Regions from separate parts of the Propionivibrio pelophilus DSM 12018 genome, predicted to be linked through region 1. Evidence: predicted binding sites of a transcription regulator. Region 1 holds the regulator's gene; each other region holds the start of a gene.
What was found. Region 1 encodes sigma-54, which starts transcription at its own class of promoters, with help from an activator protein. Its sites were predicted from a motif close to TGGCACGCTTNCTGCTNA; they were not measured.

Region 1 (5,186 bases):
GGCGCTGCGCAAGCTTACGGGGAACATCAACCGGACCAATACGCTGGTCATCTTCATCAACCAGATCCGGATGAAGATCGGCGTCATGTTCGGCAGTCCGGAAACGACGACCGGCGGCAACGCACTGAAGTTCTATGCTTCCGTTCGTCTGGATATTCGCCGTATCGGCGGAATCAAGAAGAGCGACGAAGTGATCGGTAACGAAACCAAGGTAAAGGTCGTCAAAAACAAGGTTTCGCCGCCGTTCCGCGAGGCGATCTTCGACATTCTCTATGGGGAAGGCATCTCGCGCGAAGGGGAAATCATCGAGTTGGGCGTGGCGCACAAGCTCGTAGAGAAATCCGGCTCTTGGTATGCCTACAACGGCGAGAAGATCGGACAGGGCAAGGACAACGCACGGGAATTTCTGCGCGCCAATCCCGATATCGCCGCAGAGATCGAGGCGAAGATACGACTGGCTGTGAACGTTCCCTCGCCGCGCGCGACGGCGGCTGCCGATTAAGTAGAAATGAGCGGCACGTTGCGCGAGCGCGCCTTACGACTGCTCGCCCGGCGTGAATACGCACGCGCCGAGTTGGCCCGTAAGCTTGCTCCGCACGCGGAGTCGTCCGAGGTGCTCGATGCCCTTCTTGACGATCTCGAGTGCCGCCGTTTGCTCTCCGACGAGCGATACGCGGAAATGCGGGTGAATGTGCGCAGTGCGCGTTATGGCAATGCCAGGCTGATTCAGGAACTGCGCGCAACGGGAGTCGATGCCGGCGCCGTTGATCAGGCCCTGGCGGCGTTGGACGACGAGTTTTCGCGAGCACGGCAAGTCTGGCAGCGTAAATTCGGCGCGGACATGCCTCCCGTTGATGCGTCCGAACGCGCGCGCCAGGCTAATTTCATGGTGCGCCGCGGATTCTCCGGGGATATCATTCGCCGTTTGTTGCGTGGTGATTACGAAGGCGATCAATAAGAGATGTCCGAAAACAATCTGATGTCCGAAAACAACTTGGGCGAAAGCAGCAAGCTATCCACGCGTAACCTCAAGAAACGCTACAAGAAGCGGACCGTCGTCGAGGATGTCTCGCTCGAAGTGCGTAGCGGTGAGGTCGTCGGATTGCTGGGGCCGAATGGTGCGGGGAAAACGACCTGTTTCTACATGGTGGTTGGTCTCGTGGCCTGCGATGGAGGCGATGTTTATCTGAATGATAGAAAGATTACCCACTTGCCCATCCACCAGCGTGCCAAGCTCGGGGTGTCCTATCTTCCCCAGGAAGCCTCGGTGTTCCGCAAGCTGACGGTCGTCGAGAACATCAAGGCGGTGCTTGAACTACGCAAGCTGCCACGTGAAGAAGTCGAACATCGCGCCGAGCAGTTGCTGGAAGAGCTTCATATCAGCCATATCCGCAACAGCTCGGCGGCCTCGCTGTCCGGCGGCGAGCGGCGGCGGGTGGAAATCGCGCGGGCGTTGTCTACCGATCCGCGCTTCATTCTGCTCGACGAGCCGTTTGCCGGGGTCGACCCGATCGCCGTGTTGGATATCCAGAAAATCATCCGCTTCCTCAAGGAACGCAACATCGGCGTGCTGATCACCGACCATAACGTGCGCGAGACGCTTGGGATTTGCGATCACGCCTATATCCTCAACGAGGGCGGGGTGCTGGCGGCTGGCCGGCCAGATGAAATCATTTATAATGAAAACGTACGTAAGGTCTATCTTGGCGAGAATTTCCGCCTGTGATCTCGCCTCTGATACCGGCTCGACCGTTTCGTCAAAAAATTGTCTGTAATAGCGGTGTGCCGAGCATGCAGTTTCTTGCCGCCCTGTTCCCAACATGAAGCCATCTCTCCAGCTCAAGCTAACGCAGCACCTGGCGCTGACGCCGCAACTCCAGCAATCGATCAAGTTGCTGCAGCTGTCGACGCTTGAGCTTGAACAGGAACTCGAGAAGTATCTGCAGGAAAATCCCCTACTCGAGCGCGAGGACGAAAACTATTCCGCGGCTCCCCCGGAGTCCGGTCAAGATGCTGCAAGCGAGGACAGGAAGGCTGAAGAACCGGAAACGCCGAGCATGCCCGATTCGAAAGATGAGGATAGCTGGCTTGGTGATGCGGCGGAAGGAAATTACGCCAGCACGTCGGGATCTTTCGATGACGACGACGGTGACTATCAGGACGTTCAGGCCGCGACCACTTCCCTGCGTGAGCACCTCTCCTGGCAACTGGGCCTGATGAACTTGCCTGCGCGCGACCGCACGCTTGTTCAATGCCTGATCGACGCGCTGGACGATGATGGCTATCTGACCCAGTCGCTGGACGAATTGGTTGAAGCTCTGCCACCTGAGCTCGAGATCGAGCCGGAAGAGTTGCAGATTGCGTTGAAACACCTCCAGAACTTCGACCCGACGGGCGTAGGCGCGAGAAGTGCGCAAGAATGCCTGGTGCTGCAACTGAATGCGCTCCCCGTGGACGAGACGCAGCGCTTGGCTCTGGCAATCGTACGCAATCATCTCGACCTCCTTGCCGGACGGGATTTCGCCCGGCTCAGGAAGCTCACGGAGTGCGATGATGACCAGCTGCGTGAAGCGCAGTTCCTGATACGCAGCCTCAATCCTCGTCCCGGGGCTAGCTACGCCGCGCCCGATGCGCGCTATATCACCCCGGATGTGGTCGTGCGCAAGGTTCGTGGCCAATGGACGGTCAACATCAATTCGGATGCCTATCCGCGCTTGCGCATCAACAGCCTGTATGCCCAGATCCTCTCGCGGCAGCGTGGCTCGGGGTTGTCGGGGCAATTACAGGAGGCCCGCTGGCTGATCAAGAATGTTCAGCAGCGCTTTGACACGATTCTGCGCGTGGCGCAGTCCATCGTCGACCGTCAGCGCCAGTTTTTCGATCATGGCGAAGTTGCCATGCGGCCGCTGGTGCTCAGGGAAATCGCCGAGACACTCGGTTTGCACGAGTCGACGGTATCCCGGGTGACAACGCAAAAATACATGGCGACGCCGCGTGGCATCTTCGAACTGAAGTATTTCTTCGGCAGTCATGTGGCGACGGAAGCGGGGGGGGCGTGCTCGGCGACGGCCATTCGCGCACTGATAAAGCAACTGGTCGGTGCGGAAGATGCAAAAAAGCCGCTTTCGGACAGCCAGATCGCCGACCTTCTCGGGCAGCAGGGGATTGTTGTTGCCCGGCGGACGATCGCCAAATACAGGGAATCGCTGAATATTCCCCCCGTTAAACTGCGCAAGACGATCTAGCGAGGCCGCTGTTCTGTGTCTGACGATGACATGCTACCCTTACCCCTGTCTCTCTCGCGCAAATTGGCGAGAGGGGTTTAGAAAGTCGCTCTGGCGGCTATCCTCTTGAAAGGAGCTACACCATGAACCTGCAAATCAGTGGACACCATCTCGAAATTACCCCGGCGTTGCGTGACTACGTTACCGGCAAGCTCGAGCGGGTTACACGTCATTTCGATCATGTTATCGATGTGAGCGTGATCTTGTCGGTGGAAAAGCTGAAGCAGAAAGCCGAGGTTACGGTGCATCTGGCCGGCAAGGACATCTACGTCGAGTCGATCGATGAGGATCTTTACGCTGCCATTGACATTCTGGCCGACAAGCTGGACCGTCAGGTTCAGAAGTATAAGCAGAAGTTGCAGGACCATCATCGTGGCGAGAAGTTGAGCCAGCAAAGCGTCGTCGAATAACGTTACCCTTGTCAGGCGGATTTGGTCGTTGAGGCGGCCAAATCCGCCTTTTATTGTTTTCCCCTAGCCCTTCCGTTTTTTCTCGGGCGCGTCGACAGCATTACCATGAGCCAGATCAGCCAGTTACTTCCCCTCGAAAACATCGTTCTGGATTTGGAGGCGAGCAGCAAGAAGCGTGTTTTCGAACACGCGGGGCTTGTTTTTGAAAATAATCAGGGTATTGCCCGCAGCGCGGTGTTCGATAGCCTCTTTTCGCGCGAGAAACTCGGGTCGACTGGCCTCGGGCGGGGCATCGCTATTCCGCATGGACGTATCAAGGGCCTGAAGGAAGCCTGTGGGGCGTTTATTCGGCTGGTCTCGCCGATCCCCTTCGACTCGCCGGACGGTGAGCCTGTTTCGTTGTTGTTTGTGTTGCTCGTTCCCGAACAAGCAACCGAGCAGCATCTGCAGATCCTTTCCGAGCTGGCCGAGCGCTTTTCCGATCGTTCCTGCCGAGAAGCCTTGTCCTCGGCCGCGGATGCGGAAGCGGTACGGCAGACATTCGCTACCTGAAGGTGCCAAGAATGCTATCCATCCGCAAATTGAGCATTACCCAGCTTTATCAGGATCACCTGGAAAAACTGAAACTGACCTGGGTCGCCGCCGTGGGGGTCGAGCGCCATGTCGAGCTCAAGGACATGGAAACCTATGGGCCGGACGTTGTCGGCCACCTCAATCTGATTTATAGCCACCGCGTGCAGGTTATCGGCAAAGCCGAGCAGAACTGGGCAGGGCGTGCCGGCATGGATCGCTGGCACCGGCAGATCGACGATTTGATGGCGTGTGAACCGCCGGCCTTGATCATCGCTGACGATCTCGAGCCGATGCCAGGTTTGCCTGAGATCTGCGAAAAAACCGGGACGCCTTTGTTCAAGAGCCCGAAGGCCTGCTCCGCGGTCATCGATCTGCTGCATATCTACCTGGCCCGTCGATTTGCCGATACCGTTTCTGCGCACGGCGTGTTCATGGATGTTTTCGGGATGGGGGTGCTGATTACCGGCGAGTCCGGAATCGGAAAGAGTGAATTGGCCCTGGAGCTGGTTTCGCGTGGACACGGCCTCGTTGCCGACGATGTTGTTGAACTTGCGCGCACGGCTCCGACAACGATCGAAGGTCGCTGCCCCGGAATGCTCAAGGACTATCTGGAAGTGCGTGGCCTCGGCTTGCTCAACATCCGCACGATCTTCGGGGAAACCGCAGCCCGGCGCAAAATGAAGCTCAAACTGATCGTGCATTTGCAGAGAAACGTACCGGGCGAGGACTTCCCGAGATTGCCGCTTGATTCCCAGTCGCAGGAAATTTTGGGTATTCCGGTTCGCAAGGTGTGCTTCCATGTTGCACCTGGACGAAATCTGGCCGTTCTTCTGGAGGCGGCTGTGCGCAATTGCATCCTGCAACTGCGCGGTATCGATAGCATGAGCGAGTTCATCAATCGTCAGCAGCAGGCTGTTCT
Region 2 (5,186 bases), on a different contig from region 1:
CTGTCGGGGCAGAACTCGCTGCAGATCCACCAGCAGCGGTTGCAGTGCTCGTGATCGATCACCGGGCGTTGGGTCCGCCACAGGCCAGTATTGACTGCGGCGCTGGTCGCCCCGGCGTGGATGGCGGGCGTAGCCGCGTCGACCGGGTCGGACGACAGGTCGATCCATTCCGGTCGCGTGTGGCCGCCTGCCGGCGGCTCGGCTTCTTCTGTTACGCAGCCGGCATGCGGCGCCATCGCCTGCCAGACCGCGTCAGCCAGCAACAGACCGTCGGAGACGGCCTTGTCGCCGAAGCCGGTCAGCTCGGCGTGGAGGCCCTCAGTCAACGCCTCGTGGTCCAGCACGCCGACGAGGCGGGCGGCAGCGCCAGCGCAGGAGACACCGGAATAGCGCTGCACTTCTGCCGGAAGCACTGCGGGTGGCAGCGTCAGCACCGTGCCCGCGATGTTCAGCCGATCCCGCCAGACTGTTTCCGCCTCATGGCTGGTGATGAGCAGGACGCAGTGGCTGTCGAGTCCCGCGAGAATCGGGCGGGCGGCGACGGCCAGCAGGCTGTCGTCGGCAACGACCACCAGATCCGGGCGGCGAACGATGCCGCGTTCGTCGATTGGGCGGCGATCGGCACGCACGTACGCCGACACCGGCGCGCCGCGCCGTTCCGCACCGTAGTGCGGCGCGTCCTGCACCTCGTAGCCGGCATGGAAGAATGCGCTGCCGAGAATCCGGCTGGCGGTCTTCATGCCCTGTCCGCCGCGGCCATGAAAACGGATGCGGAACATGCCGTTGCCCCTCTTCTAGAAGACACCCCAGCGGCGGCTGGCCATGGCCTTGCGCACGCGCCCGGCAGCGAGTTGCACGGCGGCTTCGCGTGGCGTCACCCCAAGTTCGCGGGCCCTGCCCAATACCTCGTCGGTGTTGCGCCGCAGTTTCTCCTCGATGGCCGCGAAGGCCGTGCTCTGCGTACCGCCGTGGTACTCGATCGCGGCGCAGATGACCCCGCCGGCGTTGGCGATGAAGTCCGGCACGCAGAGAATTCCGCGTTGATGCAGGCGGCGTTCGGCGGCGTCCGTCGCCGGAATGTTGGCGCCCTCGACGACCAGTCGGGTGTTCAGCCGGTCCGCGTTGCCCTCGTTGATCACGTCCGGACGGGCGGCCGGAATCCAGATGTCGCAGGCAACGTCGAGGATGGCCGCGCCGGTCAGCGCCTCGCCCTGTTCGTGTGTGACGACGCTGCGGCCGCCTTTTTTCAGCGCCGTCAGCGCGGCGATGTCGATGCCGCGCGGGTCGTGCAACGTGCCGCCGGTATCCGCGGCGGCGACCAGCACGGCGCCGCGTTCGCCAAGAAAACGCATGGCGTGGCGGCCCACCGCGCCGAAGCCCTGGATCGCCACCCGCGCGCCGGCCAGCGGGAAGCCGGTGTACTGCAACGCCACCTCCGTGGCGCGCGCCAAGCCCCAGCCGGTGGCGCCGATCTCGTCGAGCGGGATACCGCCCAGTTCGCGCGGCAGACCGACCGCACGCCCGATCTCGTCGTGCACCCAGGCCATGCATTGCTCGTCGGTGCCCATGTCCGGTCCGAAGATGTAATCGCGCTCATCGGCCAGCGCGCAGGCGAAGGCGCGGATCAAGCGCTCCTTATCCGCGCGCGGCATGCGCGGGTCGCCGAACAGGACCGATTTTCCGCCGCCATGCGCCAGTCCGGCCGCCGCGTTCTTCAGCGTCATCGCCCGCGCCAGACGGGCACATTCCTCGACGCTGACGTCCGGCGCCATGCGCAGGCCGCCGATCGCCGGCCCCGCCGCGACGTTGTCGACCACCAGCACGGCTTTCAGCGCGCAGGTGGGCTCATGAACCACGATGACCTTGGCCGGACCGAGATCGTCGGCGAATCCGAATGCGCTGTCCATGGCATGCCTTTCCGGGGCGGGATGCTTTCACTCTAGTTTATGACTTGTCCTGGTGCTTCTTCTATGAGTTCTGGCGAGTGGGTACGCTGAAGATATGAGTGTCGGCTTTCTTTACACAAGCATGGAGTGGCGCAGCGGTTGCCCATTGTCATTTGTTGTTCAAGTAATTGAATTCCATATGGAATATGCGCTTAGTATTTATTGTGGCCTGGTTTTTGCTGTGGGTTTCCGGGTTCTGTTTGACCAAAGCCAACCTGTTATTGAAAGATCATTATGAAAAAAATCCTAAGCACTGCTGCTGTTGCATTGTCCTTCTACGCTGCCAGCGCTACGTCGGCCGTTATTACCCTGGATTTCGAAGGTGTTGGAAACGAGGCTTCCGTCAATAGCTTCTACAACGGTGGGACGGACAGCCAGGGAAACTCCGGGGTTAACTACGGAGTGGCTTTCAATTCCAACGCCTTGGGGATCATCGATTCTGACGCAGGTGGAACCGGTAACTTCGGAAACGAGCCGACGCCGGACACGATCCTGTTCTTCCTGACGGGGTCGGCCGTTCTGAACTATGCGCCGGGCTTCACTACAGGCTTCTCGTTCTACTACACAACTGTCAGTTACGGTGGGTTGGTAAATGTTTACGACGGTCTGAATGCCACGGGTAACCTGCTTGGTACGATCGATCTTTCGGTGTTGGGCGCTGGAACCGGAGATCCCAGTGGTGATTTCAGCAACTGGGCGATCGGTTCTCTTGCATTTGGCGGCACTGCGATGTCGATTGATTTCGGCGGCACCGTGAATCAGGTTGGTTACGACAACATTACATTTGGTTCCACCAACCCGGACGGTCAGGTTCCCGAGCCGGCGACCATGGGGCTGCTTGGTGCCGCACTTCTGGGGCTTGCTGTCTCGCGTCGCCGTAGCGCCTGATTTTTTGCACCCAGCTACGTCCTCACGTAGCTGACGTGTCGATGAGAAATCCCTCATGCCCGTCGGCCGGAGGGATTTTTTACGCGTAAGCGCGTTCGCTGTTTATCGACGTTGATCCTCCCTTATGGGATCTGTCGGACGGGGCGGCAGAGTGATCCGCCGACTCTCGCCATGTTTGAACATCCAGAAACGCTCCGGTGAAACGGCGCGCTCCTCCAACGCCTGTGCCAGATCCTTCGGTGGCTGGTCGAACGCTTCCTGCGTCAGTTCGAACGTGCCCCAGTGCACGCCGAGCGCCAGGCCGGCGTCGAGGTCGCGGAAAATCTGCACGGCTTCGTCCGGATTGACGTGCTGCGGGCGCATGAAGTCGCGCGGCAGGTAGGAGCCTACCGGGACGGCCAGGAAATCGACCGGCCCCAGACGCTGGCGGATCTGGCTAAATACCGGGGAGTAGCCGGTATCGCCGGTGTACAGGAAGCGCCACGGCGCTCCCGGCGATGCGGCTGTCCATTCGACGGCGAACCCGCCCCACAGCGTGGCGTTGGTGTCGAACGGGGTGCGCTTGCTCCAATGCTGCGCCGGAACCAGGGTGATCTTCAGCGGTGTGGCGTCGCGGCTGTCCCACCAGTCGATTTCCTCGACGCCGCTGATGCCCTCCGCGTCGAACCAGCGCTTGAGTCCGAGCGGAACCAGCCATCGCGTCTTGAACCGCTTGGCCAGCGCCGTCACCGTGGCGTGATCGAGGTGATCGTAATGGTTGTGCGAAATCAGCACGAGGTCGATCGGCGGCAGTTCGGCGACGGAGAGCGGTGCGGGCATCCGCCGGCGCGAGGACAGCCAACTGACCGGGCCGGCATAGTCGCCGAGATGCGGGTCGAGAAGGATGTTCCTGCCGCCGACCTGCAGCAGCATGCCGGCGTGGCCCAGCCAGGTGATGACCGGCGCGTCATGGCGCCCGGCGAGCAGGGCGTGGTTGACCGCGCCCTGCCATTTCCGGGCAAACGCCGTGTAGCCTCCTTCCGGTTCGGAGGTCGGCTCGAAGTCGCCGCGCCAGCGGCGAATGATGGCCTCGTACCAGGGAATTACGCGGGGCGGGGCGTCGGGGTTGGAAAATCCCTCCGGGCGGTGGTGCGCTTTCTGCGGGTCGTAATGGGCGTTCTGGCTGGCGCAGCCGCCCAGCGCGAACACTACGAACAGGACAAATAGACGGCGGAGATTTTTCGCTGCAGACATGGGGCACTCTCACGGACATCGGATGATGTGCCTTGCGGCACCGGAGGCTGATATCACTACCGGTGCTGACCGGTCGCCATTCGTCGTGGTTCCCGGCGATCTCGCCTGAGGGCGAATTCGCGCGGGCTCAGTTTCGTCCGGAATTGGGTTCGCCGCCGTTGGCGAACGTGAGGCCGCAGTGGCTGGCGAGTTGCGCGAGTTCCAGCATGTTGGCGGCCCCGGTCTTCTGCAGGATGTGCGAGCGATGCAGTTCAACCGTGCGATGGCTGATGCCGAGTTGCCGGGCGATGGTTTTGTTGGTGTGGCCGGCGAGGGCGAGCGTCATGACTTCGTGTTCGCGCTGGGTCAGCTCCTCGAGGCAGCGGCAGGTCCGGTCATAGGTCTTGCGCTGGCTGGCGACGCTCTTTTCGTCCTCAAGCACGGCGTGCACGCGTTCGAGCAATTCCGTGCCGTCGATCGGCTTGGTGAGGAAATCCTTCGCACCGGCCTTCATCGCCCGCACCGTCATGGGAATGTCGCCGTGGGCGGTCAGGAAGATGATCGGCAGATTGAACCCCCGCCGGATCAGTTCGCCTTGCAGTTCCGGTCCGCTCATCTGCTGCATGCGTACGTCGAGGATCAGGCAAGCGGGGCGTTTGCCGTCGTAGGCGGCGAGGAAGGACTCGGCGCTGTCGTAACAGTCGGTCGCCAGCCCGGTGGTTTCGAGCAGCAGCCCGAGGCTGTCGCGGACGGCGGGGTCGTCATCGACGATGAATACGGTCGGTTCGCTCATTCTGCTCACTCCGCGAAAGGCAAGGTGAAATGAAAGGTGGCGCCGGTGCCGGGTTCCGAATCGACCCAGAGCTGGCCGCCGTGTGCTTCGATGATCGTGCGGCTGATGGCCAGGCCCATGCCGAGCCCTTTGGCCTTCGTGGTGAAGAACGGATCGAAGATGCGGCGCAGTGTTTCCCGGTCAATGCCCGGGCCTTTGTCGGTGACCGTCACCTGGGCCATGGTCGTATCGGCACTGGTCCGGACCGTGACAGCGATGGTTTGCGTATCGACCCCCGCGTCGCGCATGGCCTCGATGCTGTTCTCGACGAGATTGATCAACACCTTCTCCACCTGCAGACGGTTGGC
Region 3 (5,186 bases), on a different contig from region 1:
TCATGGCGCTCACGATACCGCGAGCATCCTCTCCAGCGCCAGCTTGGCCTCGACAAGTTCGTGTTGGGGGACGCGGATGGGATTGACCACGTGGCCTGCGGCGAGGTTTTCCAGCGTCCACGCCAAATGCTGCGGGTCGATACGCTGCATGGTAGAGCACATGCACACCGTCGGAGCCATGAACTGGACGGTCTTGCCTTCCGGCTTCACTTCTTCGGCCAGGCGGTTGACCAGGTTGAGCTCGGTACCGACCAGCCAGCGCGTGTTGGCGGGTGCTTCCTTGACGATCTTGACAATGTGCTCGGTCGAGCCAACGTAGTCGGATAGCTGGCAGACTTTGAAACTGCATTCCGGATGGGAGATGACCAGCCCGTCCGGATGCTCGCTGCGGAACTTGCGGATGTGCGCTGGCTGGAACATCTGGTGGACGGAGCAGTGCCCCTTCCAGAGCAGCAGTTTCGCCTTGCGGATTTGTTCGGGAGTCAGTCCGCCGAGTTCGAGATCGGGATCCCAGACCAGCATCTCGTCGAGCGGAATGCCCATTGTATGGCCGGTCCAGCGCCCGAGGTGCTGGTCGGGGAAGAACAGGATCTTCTCGCGCTGGCCGAACGCCCATTCGGCGATCGTCCGCGCGTTCGACGAGGTGCAGACGATGCCGCCATGCCGTCCGCAGAAGGCCTTCAGATCGGCGGCCGAGTTGATGTAGGTGACCGGGGTGAACTGCTCCTCGGCGTTCAGCACTTCGTTCAGTTCGCGCCAGCAGCGCTCGACTTTCGCCAGGTTGGCCATGTCGGCCATCGAACACCCCGCGGCCAGGTCGGGGAGGATCGCGGTCTGGTGCGGCCTGGACATGATGTCGGCCACTTCGGCCATGAAATGCACACCACAAAAGACGATGTACTCGGCGTCGGTTTGCGACGCCAGGCGGGCGAGCTTCAACGAGTCGCCGGTCAGGTCCGCGTACTGATAGACGTCGGCGCGCTGGTAGTGATGGCACAGAATCACGGCCTTGCTGCCGAGCTTTGCGCGGGCCGCGCGAATACGCGCATGGCACTCGGCGTCTGGCATTTGGCTGTACAGGGCGAAGTCGATGCTTGGGGCGTTCATGGATGCGTCTCTTGAATGACCGGAGACTTGCTCCGGGATGGATTTGATCAACTGTGCCAGGGCAGTCCGGCGAATCGCCAGCCGCCCAGCTTGCCGCGCTGGCCGTTGGCGTCCACGTTGCCTTCGAAGCCTTCGAGCACGTTGTAGCACTCGGTATAGCCAACCTCTGTAGCCAGGCAAGCGGCATTGTGCGAGCGGGCCCCGCTGCGGCAGATGAACATGACGAGCGACTCGGTGTCGATCTGGCGTTTGAGCTGGGCCAGAAAATCGGGATTCGGCTGGCCACCGGGATAGCTTTGCCATTCGATCTCGATCGCGCCCGGGATGCGACCAACCCAATCCCATTCAGCACGGGTGCGGACGTCAACGAGCTTGGCGCCGGGAGCATTCTGCCAGACGGCCCATGCTTCGGCGGGGGTAAGTGCCCCGGCATAAGGCAGGACGAGTTCCGCGACGCGGTCTTTCGCCTGTTCAAGTGTTCTGGAAAGCGATCCCATCGATATGGCTGCGAGTGTGGGTGAGGACAAAGTATAAACCGTGAATGGCGTTTCTTCGTTCCCTGAGGCAGCGTCAGGCGGCCATAGGTTCCGACAAGACCGAGTTTCAGTGCCGGACGAAAGCTGATAACGTGTGCGCCGACCGGAGCGAATATTGCTGGCGCACTATTGTGGTGCGACATTCTTTGTTTTTTGCACTATTGTGGTGATATTGCAGCCGAATCAGGCGGTGGCTGTTGCATATCTCGTGGTGGTTCGTTGGTGTGTGTTGGGTGGCATGGTTTCTGCTAGTACCCAGAGCACTTTTTTCATTGTCGCCGGAATGACCGGTACTCGCTGAGGAGACTTTGCAAATGGCAAGCCCGCAAGACGTTATCAAGATGGTCAAGGAAAACGAGGTCAAGTTCGTCGATTTCCGTTTTACTGACACCCGTGGCAAGGAACAGCACGTTACTGTACCGGTCAGCGCGTTCGACGAGGACAAGTTCGAGAACGGCCACGCTTTCGATGGCTCGTCCATCGCCGGCTGGAAGGGTATCCAGGCGTCCGACATGCAACTGATGCCCGATCCGGACACTGCCTACATCGACCCGTTCTTTGACGAAACCACCGTGGTCCTCACCTGCGACGTCGTCGATCCCGCCGACGGCCGTGGCTACGACCGCGACCCGCGCTCGATCGCCAAGCGCGCCGAAGCCTATCTGAAGTCAACCGGCGTTGGCGACACCGCCTACTTTGGCCCGGAACCCGAATTCTTCATTTTCGACGGCGTCGAGTGGTCGGTCGACATGTCCGGCTGTAACCTGAAGATCCATTCCGCTGAAGCGGCCTGGAATTCCGGCGAAAAGAACGAAGGCAACGGCGCCACCGGTCACCGTCCGGGTGTGAAGGGCGGCTACTTCCCGGTTCCGCCGGTCGACAGCCTGCACGACATCCGTTCGGCCATGGTGCTGACGCTCGAATCGCTGGGCGTCCCGGTTGAAGTGCATCACCACGAAGTAGCCAACGCCGGCCAGTGCGAAATCGGCACCCTGTTCAGCACGCTGGTCAAGCGCGCCGACTGGACGCAGATCCTCAAGTACGTCGTGCATAACGTGTCGTACCAGTATGGCAAGACGGCGACTTTCATGCCCAAGCCCATCGTTGGCGACAACGGTTCCGGCATGCACGTCCACCAGTCGATCTGGAAGGACGGCAAGAACATGTTCGCGGGCAACGGCTATGCCGGCCTGTCGGAAATGGCGCTGTTCTACATCGGCGGCATCATCAAGCACGCCAAGGCGCTGAACGCGATCACCAACCCCGGTACCAACTCGTACAAGCGTCTGGTTCCGCACTATGAAGCGCCGGTCAAGCTGGCCTACTCGGCGAAGAACCGCTCGGCCTCGATCCGCATCCCGCACGTCGCTTCCGACAAGGCGCGCCGTATCGAGACCCGCTTCCCGGATCCGATCGCCAACCCGTACCTGTGCTTCTCGGCCCTGCTGATGGCCGGCCTCGACGGTATTCAGAACAAGATCCACCCGGGCGATGCCGCCGACAAGAACCTGTACGATCTGCCGCCGGAAGAAGACGCGAAGATCCCGACCGTTTGCGCCAGCCTCGAAGAAGCCTTGGCCGCTCTCGACAAGGATCGCGAGTTCCTGACCCGGGGCGGTGTCTTCTCCAACGAATGGATCGATGCCTACCTCGAACTGAAGATGGACGAAGTCAACAAGGTGCGCATGACGACCCACCCGGTCGAGTTCGAGCTGTACTACAGCTGCTAAGCGGTTCGCGGCCAACGGAAAGGACGGGGACTCCCCGTCCTTTTTTATCGCTCGCAGTAACCGCCATTGCATTGTCTTTGCCTGACCCATCCAATACACTGACGGCCGGACCCGAGGCTTTTCCGGTAATTACAAGGGAATAGGATGATGGCGTTGTTTCCCCGACTTTGCATTTCAGGAATTCTGTTGGCGGCGATTCCGCTGGCGCACGCCGACGTCATGTATCAGTGCGTCGATGCCCACGGTCACAAGACGTTTTCCAACGTCAAGCTGTCGACCCCGGGAATGAAATGCTCTGCGATGGATCTCGGGCCAGCGACGACCGTCCCGCCCGCGCGCCCTGCCATCAAGACGCCCTCGCCGGCGAGCTTCCCCAAGGTCGGCGAAAACGATCAGAAGGCACGGGACACCGACCGACGGCGCATTCTGGAGAGCGAACTGGCGGCCGAGCAACAGAACCTCGAACAGGCGAAGAAGGAACTGGCCGCGCAAGAAGCCGTCCGTAGCGGTGATGAACGCAACTATCAACGGGTTCTCGATCGACTGGAACCCTTCAAGAACAAGGTGGCGCTGCATGAACGCAATATCGAAGCCATCCAGAGGGAGCTGGACAAGCTGCGCTGAGCACGCTCCGGCCGGGAGCACCCATGAATGAGCGTCCGAACCTCCCGTTCAGCGGGCTGGATCTACTTTCATCCTCGGTCATCCTGCTCGACGAGAATCTGGCCATTCGCTACCTGAATTCCGCCGCCGAGGATCTCCTGGCGATCAGCGGGAAAACCGTCGCCGGAGCAAAACTTTGCGACGTCGCCGCCTGCCCTTCGACTTTGCTAGACGCGCTGGACAACGCCTTACTGCATGGCTGGGGGCATAGCGGCCAGAACATCGAAATCCGACGAAACGACGACCTGCTGCTGCAACTGAACTGCACCGTCAATCGGGTAGACGCCGGTGACATCCGCCTGCTGGTCGAGCTCTGGCCGATCGACCAGCAGATCAAGGCGACCCGCGAGGAGCGGCTGCTGGAGCAGCAACTGGCCAACCGCGAACTGATCCGCAATCTGGCACACGAAATCAAGAATCCGCTAGGCGGAATTCGCGGCGCGGCGCAGTTGCTCGAACATGAGCTCAACAACCCCGCGCTGCGCGAATACACCCAGGTCATCATCAAGGAAACCGATCGCCTGCAGGACCTGATGAAGCGCCTGCTCTCGCCGCATCGTCCGATGCAGCCGGGTTCGGTCAACATTCACGAGATTCTTGAACGCGTACGCAGCCTGCTGAAGGCGGAATTCCCCAAGGCGCTGATGATCCGTCGCGATTACGACACGAGCCTGCCCGAGCTGATCGGCGATCGCGAGCAACTGATCCAGGCCGTGCTGAACATCGCGCGCAACGCGGCACAGGCGATCATGAACCGCCCGGAGGCAGAAGCCGAGGGGCTGATCACCTTCCGTACGCGCGTCGCGCGGCAGGTCACCCTGGCCAAGAAGCGTTTTCCGCTGGCGATCGAGCTGCAGGTCATCGACAACGGCCCGGGGATTCCGGAAGACATCCGGGAGCGGATGTTCTACCCGCTGGTTTCCGGGCGGGAAGGGGGCAACGGCCTCGGCCTCACGCTGGCACAGAACTTCGTGCTGCAGCATCAGGGCACCATCGAGTGCCAGAGCCGACCGGGATTCACCTGCTTCACGCTCCGCATGCCGTTGAATCTTGGTGAGGGGAAGGCGGCGGGTTGATGGCAAGCTATTTGCTATACCCTCCACATCCTGATCACGATGCCTGAGAAAAAAATGAAACCTGTGTGGATTGT
Region 4 (5,186 bases), on a different contig from region 1:
AACACCATCTTCACCAACGTCGCGCTGACCGACGACGGCGACGTGTGGTGGGAAGGCATGGGCCCGGCCCCGGCTCACGCCATCGACTGGCAAGGCAACGACTGGACGCCGGAAATCGCCAAGGAAAAAGGCACCAAGGCCGCTCATCCGAACTCCCGCTTCACCGCCCCGGCCTACCAGTGCCCGTGCATTGACAAGGACTGGGCGAACGCTGACGGCGTACCGATCTCGGCCTTCCTGTTCGGCGGCCGCCGCGCTTCGACCGTGCCGCTGGTCTGCCAGACCACCGACTGGGAACACGGCGTTTACACTGCCGCGACACTCGGTTCGGAAACGACCGCTGCCGCCTTCGGCGCCCAGGGCGTCGTCCGCCGCGACCCGTTCGCCATGCTGCCGTTCTGCGGCTACCACATGGCCGACTACTACAGCCACTGGCTGAAGATGGGGTCGGTTGCCGACAAGCAAGTGCCGATCTTCATGGTCAACTGGTTCCGCACCAACGAGCAAGGCAAGTTCGCCTGGCCTGGCTTCGGTGACAACGCCCGCGTGCTCAAGTGGATCATCGACCGCTGCGAAGGCCGCGTCTCGGGTACCGAGTCGGCGCTCGGCATCATGCCGAAGTACGAGGAAATCGACTGGAACGGTCTGGACTACTCCAAGGAGCAGTTCGAAGGCGTCACCAGCCTCGACAAGCAAGCCTGGCTGAGCGAACTCGAAGGCGTCAAGGAATGGTTCGCCAAGATGGGCGCCAAGCTGCCGGCCAAACTGGCTGCTATCCGCGACGAACTCGAAGGCAAGTTCAAGGCCTAATTTTCAGATAGGCATCGCGCAAGGCCGCCCCCTTTCGGGCGGCCTTTTTTGTTAACCGATCAAAGCCATTCCTCTCGGCGCTTCGACATCTCGAAGCAGATCCGCCCGGGCTGGTTGATTGCCAGCCGAATTTGATACCCGAAGGTTGCTGCCAGCCTGGCCGTATTGAACAGGCCGATCCCGAAACCATTTTCGGACGCCACTGGCTGCTGAAACAATACGTCAAGGATCTCCTGCCGCACCGGACTACCGTTGTCGCAGACGCGCAAAACCGCCGACTCCTGGGAAAGCGATATCGATATCTCGAGCCCTGCTTCACGCTGGCGTTTTGCCAGCGCATTGTGCAGCAGGTTCTCCGCCACAGCGTCATACAACGCGCGCGGTATTGCGCCAGCGACTGACAACGGCAAAGTATCGAAATGAATCGCCTGGCCCGCATAACGCTGCTGCAGAGACTCCCACCAGATTGCGGCCCCCTCCATTTCTTCCGCGCTTTGATCTGCCCGCCTCTGGGCGTCGGCCGGCAGTTCGAGCTTCATCAGCGTGCTTCGCAGGCGCTGTGCAATTTGCGGCAACTGACGCTCCACCAGCGGCCCGATACGCGCGAAGTCAGATCGAGACTCTGACTGCACTAGGTAGCAGAGGTTGTCCAGCGACTGAAGGAGATTCTTGACATCATGCGTCAGGCGCGCCCCGGTCTCGTGGATCGCCTGCAGATAACTGACCCTTTGCAACTCCCGCGCCCGCCACTTGGCAAGATAGTATTCGCTCGCAAGCTTGGTCAGCAGGCGCAAATGCCAGACAAGAACCGGGCTCAAAGAATGGCGCGAAAAAATCGTCAGCGACAGCGATCGGTCGGAAAACTCGTTTGGATAGGGCGATGAGCCTCCGAAACGACGAAGATCTCTCTCCAAGCCAGAAGATGGACGCCACTCTCCGCCGACAACCCACGGCAAGTCGAGCAGAAGTTGCTCACAAACCTGACTGAAAAAGCGATCGGGATCGTCTTCGCCCTCGGCACAGGCCATCATTCGGCGCAACCAGACACTGAACGGGCCTCCGACCGTCAACAGGTGCCGGGAAAACAACATGCCAACGCCGCTGAATCCCGGCCTGGGATTCCAGGCCCACGCCACCAGCAACAACAGTAGCGCCACACTGAGCACCGTGCGAAGCAGCGCATCGAAATACTCCGTTCGTTCGAGCAACATGAACGCCAGCGTCCCTAAAACCACCACGGCGATCAACAGGAATACGAACACGCCATAAAACAGGTCGAACGCGCCATGCCTCAACCAACCGCTTGCCTGCGGTCGTGGCAACAGCCACATCAGCAGGAAGAAACCCGGCGCCAGCCAGGAAAACTCCGTCCCGAGAGACGGGCCGATCACGTTCGGAGTTGGAACCACCTTCGGCACCAGCCAGATCAATACCACGCCGACAAGATACGCGAACGCCAACAGATAGAATACGCGCGTCGGTCGATGCTCCACCAACATGACCCGCCCGCCCAGAAGCGAGGCAAGAATCGTCGCCCAGACGATCAGCAGCCACCAACTGAACAGCCAGCCACCAAGGATCAGGCCGGCAGCGACCAGTAACAGGTTGCCGACATTCAATCGGCGCTCGGTCTGCACAAACGGCTGCCAAAGGATGAACACCCCGACATCCACCAGCCAGAACATCAAGCCCGCTGGAGAATCGGCCCCGGCCAGCAACGTCAAATGCAGGATCATTAGTAACGCGACAAGCATCCACGGCTGCCGAGCGCGCAAATAGCGCCCCAGGCGCCTCAACGCACGCACCTGGCTCACTCCCCCCCGCTCCAGACTGACGACATACTGACGCCGCACCACACCTGCCGTCGAATTTTTGACACACCCGTTGAAACACCGCCACTTTTCCGGCGCTGAGCGAAAAAAACATGCGCGCAAGCATGGTACGCGATATGCTTATGCACTACTGGAATCAACATCATTTCGCGGAGAACACCATGAAAAGAATCCAATCCGGTTTCACGCTCGTGGAGATTGCGATTGTACTCGTCATCATCGGCCTGCTTCTTGGGGGCGTTTTGAAGGGACAGGAGTTGGTCAATAGCGCGAAGGTGAAGAATCTGGCCAACGATTTTCGCGCGATTTCTTCTTTTGTATATGCCTATCAAGACCGTTTCAGGGCGATGCCAGGAGAAGACCAGAGCGTAACGTCACATGTTAGTGGCGGCACAAAGGCTACAACCCCGGCTAGCAGTCAAGGAAACGCCAGAATCGACGGAAAATGGAACTCAACAACGACGACAGACGAGAGTTTCCTGTTCTGGCAACACGTTCGACTGGCCGGCTTGGCAACTGGCACACCCACAACCACTTCCGCCGATTACATCCCTCGCAACGCAGAAGGAGGGAGCATTGGAATCACCGGAGAGGCCGTTTTAACCGCCCCCGCAGTTCCTTACCCAGGAACATTCTACGTATGCTCGCAGGGCATTCAAGGCCGGTATGCTCGCCAGATCGACACGACCATTGATGATGGCAACACAAAAACAGGCTCTGTCCGCGCCTTGGCGAATGGCGTCTCCTCTCAAGCAGATGCGACGGAAGTAAAACCCGATGACGATGCGACCCAGTTCACCGTTTGCATGGCCTTCTAAGGAGTCACTGATTCATTCCGGATTGACTGGCAGAGCGTAAGGCCGGAATCAGAAAACCCTGCTGTTTCGACGCTGAGAGCAATCGATGAGTCGACAGGCGAGCTTTCCGGAACAGGAACAGATGGCAGCGCCGTTTTATCCAAGCAGCGGCGGACAAGGGCGCCTGCCGATGATTTTCCACGGATCCAATGCATGTACGTGACGCCGCAATGCGTTGGATTGCCAGGCTGAGGAATAGAAGACGCGCGCAACGAAGGCCAGTCCGTCCGCCGCTCCGTTGCCCCCCCTGTCGCGGCAGTCCGCGCATCATAAGCGCCACCCCGACCCCATCTACATTCGTTAAGTTACTCACGCTACGGATGCCTCGTTGTGCTTTACTTTTGGAGGCATTGGCTTTTGGCCTCAAGCCAATAGACGACATCCCCTACAACAGCGATGCTCCCCGACACCACAAATGTCGTTGCGGAAACCACGCCCGCCAGCACCAGCAGTTCCACGCACCCTTCATTGTGACATCCCACAAAAGCCCCCACCTGGTTCACCTGGAGTGACATGTGTCGCTTGATAACGCCACAGGCAGGGTCATATTCTGACGTCGTCATGGGCAGGTAGATACAGCCATACAACCCCACGGAGGCAAAAACCAGTACGAGTGAGAAAACTTTAGACCGTGGAGTCATGGCATTCGAGCCGTATTCTCAACCAACAAGAAGGAGAAAAGCGGGGGAGGCGCTCAACGACTATCGCGCCTTCGTTCTCAGTGTAGACACGCCGTCGGAAGACCTCAATTCACGCTTGCCACACGACGCCTTGGCGATTCCGGGGGTACCCCCCCAAGCTCGTGCGTAACGCCCCAGCAACCTTGATCGTATAGGCCGCGAACACCCACAGGATGACTGCGCCGAGAATGGGCAGCGGCTTCCCCTCGGAAGACAACAGAGCGATCAATCCCGAGCAGGCACACAGTTCCGCCAACGCCCAAAGATTCGACTTGGTAACGCCCGCAAAGGCTGCCCTGCCGTATCGCCAAGGAACGCTATCCCCCATTTAAAAAAATAGGGCTATATTGAAATCACTCGGTACGTTCCGGTAACAATCGGGAGGACATCATGGGAAAAGCACATGAGTCTAGTAAAGAGGCCAAGAAACACGCCTTGAAGAACACTAAAGAGAAAAGAGCGGCAAAACGCGCCAAAAAGCACGGAGCAGGAAACGTACCTCTTATTGGACACCAGTGAGAGAAGTGAGCCGGTCAGAAGGTCGCGATTCAGTGGTCATGTATCACAAGAGCCGCTGGTCATGAGGGCACAGTTTTGCAGTAAGCACGAACAGGGGCGTATTCTGTTTTGAGGTCAAAAGGGCTGATCAAATAATCAGCAGTCCTCACAGAAAGCCCCCCCCTCCTCCTACCCTCTCCTGCGCGGCGCCCCGGCGACCTTGATCGTATAGGCCGCAAACGCCCACAGGATGAACCCGCCAACGACGGGTAGTGGCTTGCCTTCCGAAGACAACAGAGTGATCAACCCTGCGCAGGTGCAAAGGGCAGCCAACGACCACAGCAACCACTTGGTAACGCCCGCGAAAGCCGCTCTGCCAAATCGCCAAAGGAAAGCAACGAAGGCTATCGCAAGCAGCATCAGCATTGAGTATTTGGAGGACCCCACGCCAACCGAACGCTTTTCTCAGAACCTGGTGACGGAATACAGCGATAGCCACATAGCGCGCC

Region 2: BO74_RS08560 (PEP-CTERM sorting domain-containing protein) is a predicted target of sigma-54. The motif match lies at 2,112-2,129, and genes of this name have one in related genera.
Region 3: glnA (type I glutamate--ammonia ligase) is a predicted target of sigma-54. The motif match lies at 1,878-1,895, and genes of this name have one in related genera.
Region 4: BO74_RS04480 (prepilin-type N-terminal cleavage/methylation domain-containing protein) is a predicted target of sigma-54. The motif match lies at 2,748-2,765, and genes of this name have one in related genera.

The regions. Positions count from the first base shown of each region.
Region 1 covers NZ_JCANUT010000022.1:32,248-37,433, reverse strand. The annotation lists gene recA (recombinase RecA) at 1-502, shown strand, start outside; gene recX (recombination regulator RecX) at 509-958, shown strand; gene lptB (LPS export ABC transporter ATP-binding protein) at 980-1,726, shown strand; gene BO74_RS10885 (RNA polymerase factor sigma-54) at 1,821-3,245, shown strand; gene hpf (ribosome hibernation-promoting factor, HPF/YfiA family) at 3,368-3,694, shown strand; gene ptsN (PTS IIA-like nitrogen regulatory protein PtsN) at 3,800-4,246, shown strand; gene hprK (HPr(Ser) kinase/phosphatase) at 4,267-5,186, shown strand, end outside.
Region 2 covers NZ_JCANUT010000015.1:16,443-21,628, forward strand. The annotation lists gene BO74_RS08550 (2-oxoacid:acceptor oxidoreductase family protein) at 1-779, opposite strand, end outside; gene BO74_RS08555 (Glu/Leu/Phe/Val family dehydrogenase) at 795-1,907, opposite strand; gene BO74_RS08560 (PEP-CTERM sorting domain-containing protein) at 2,181-2,834, shown strand; gene BO74_RS08565 (MBL fold metallo-hydrolase) at 2,937-4,067, opposite strand; gene BO74_RS08570 (response regulator transcription factor) at 4,195-4,839, opposite strand; gene BO74_RS08575 (PAS domain-containing protein) at 4,845-5,186, opposite strand, start outside.
Region 3 covers NZ_JCANUT010000021.1:19,663-24,848, forward strand. The annotation lists gene BO74_RS10545 (endonuclease/exonuclease/phosphatase family protein) at 1-4, opposite strand, end outside; gene nadA (quinolinate synthase NadA) at 10-1,107, opposite strand; gene BO74_RS10555 (rhodanese-like domain-containing protein) at 1,155-1,604, opposite strand; gene glnA (type I glutamate--ammonia ligase) at 1,958-3,373, shown strand; gene BO74_RS10565 (DUF4124 domain-containing protein) at 3,560-3,997, shown strand; gene glnL (nitrogen regulation protein NR(II)) at 4,021-5,112, shown strand; gene ntrC (nitrogen regulation protein NR(I)) at 5,167-5,186, shown strand, end outside.
Region 4 covers NZ_JCANUT010000005.1:98,709-103,894, reverse strand. The annotation lists gene BO74_RS04490 (phosphoenolpyruvate carboxykinase (GTP)) at 1-810, shown strand, start outside; gene BO74_RS04485 (ATP-binding protein) at 870-2,624, opposite strand; gene BO74_RS04480 (prepilin-type N-terminal cleavage/methylation domain-containing protein) at 2,804-3,460, shown strand; gene BO74_RS04475 (hypothetical protein) at 4,570-4,698, shown strand.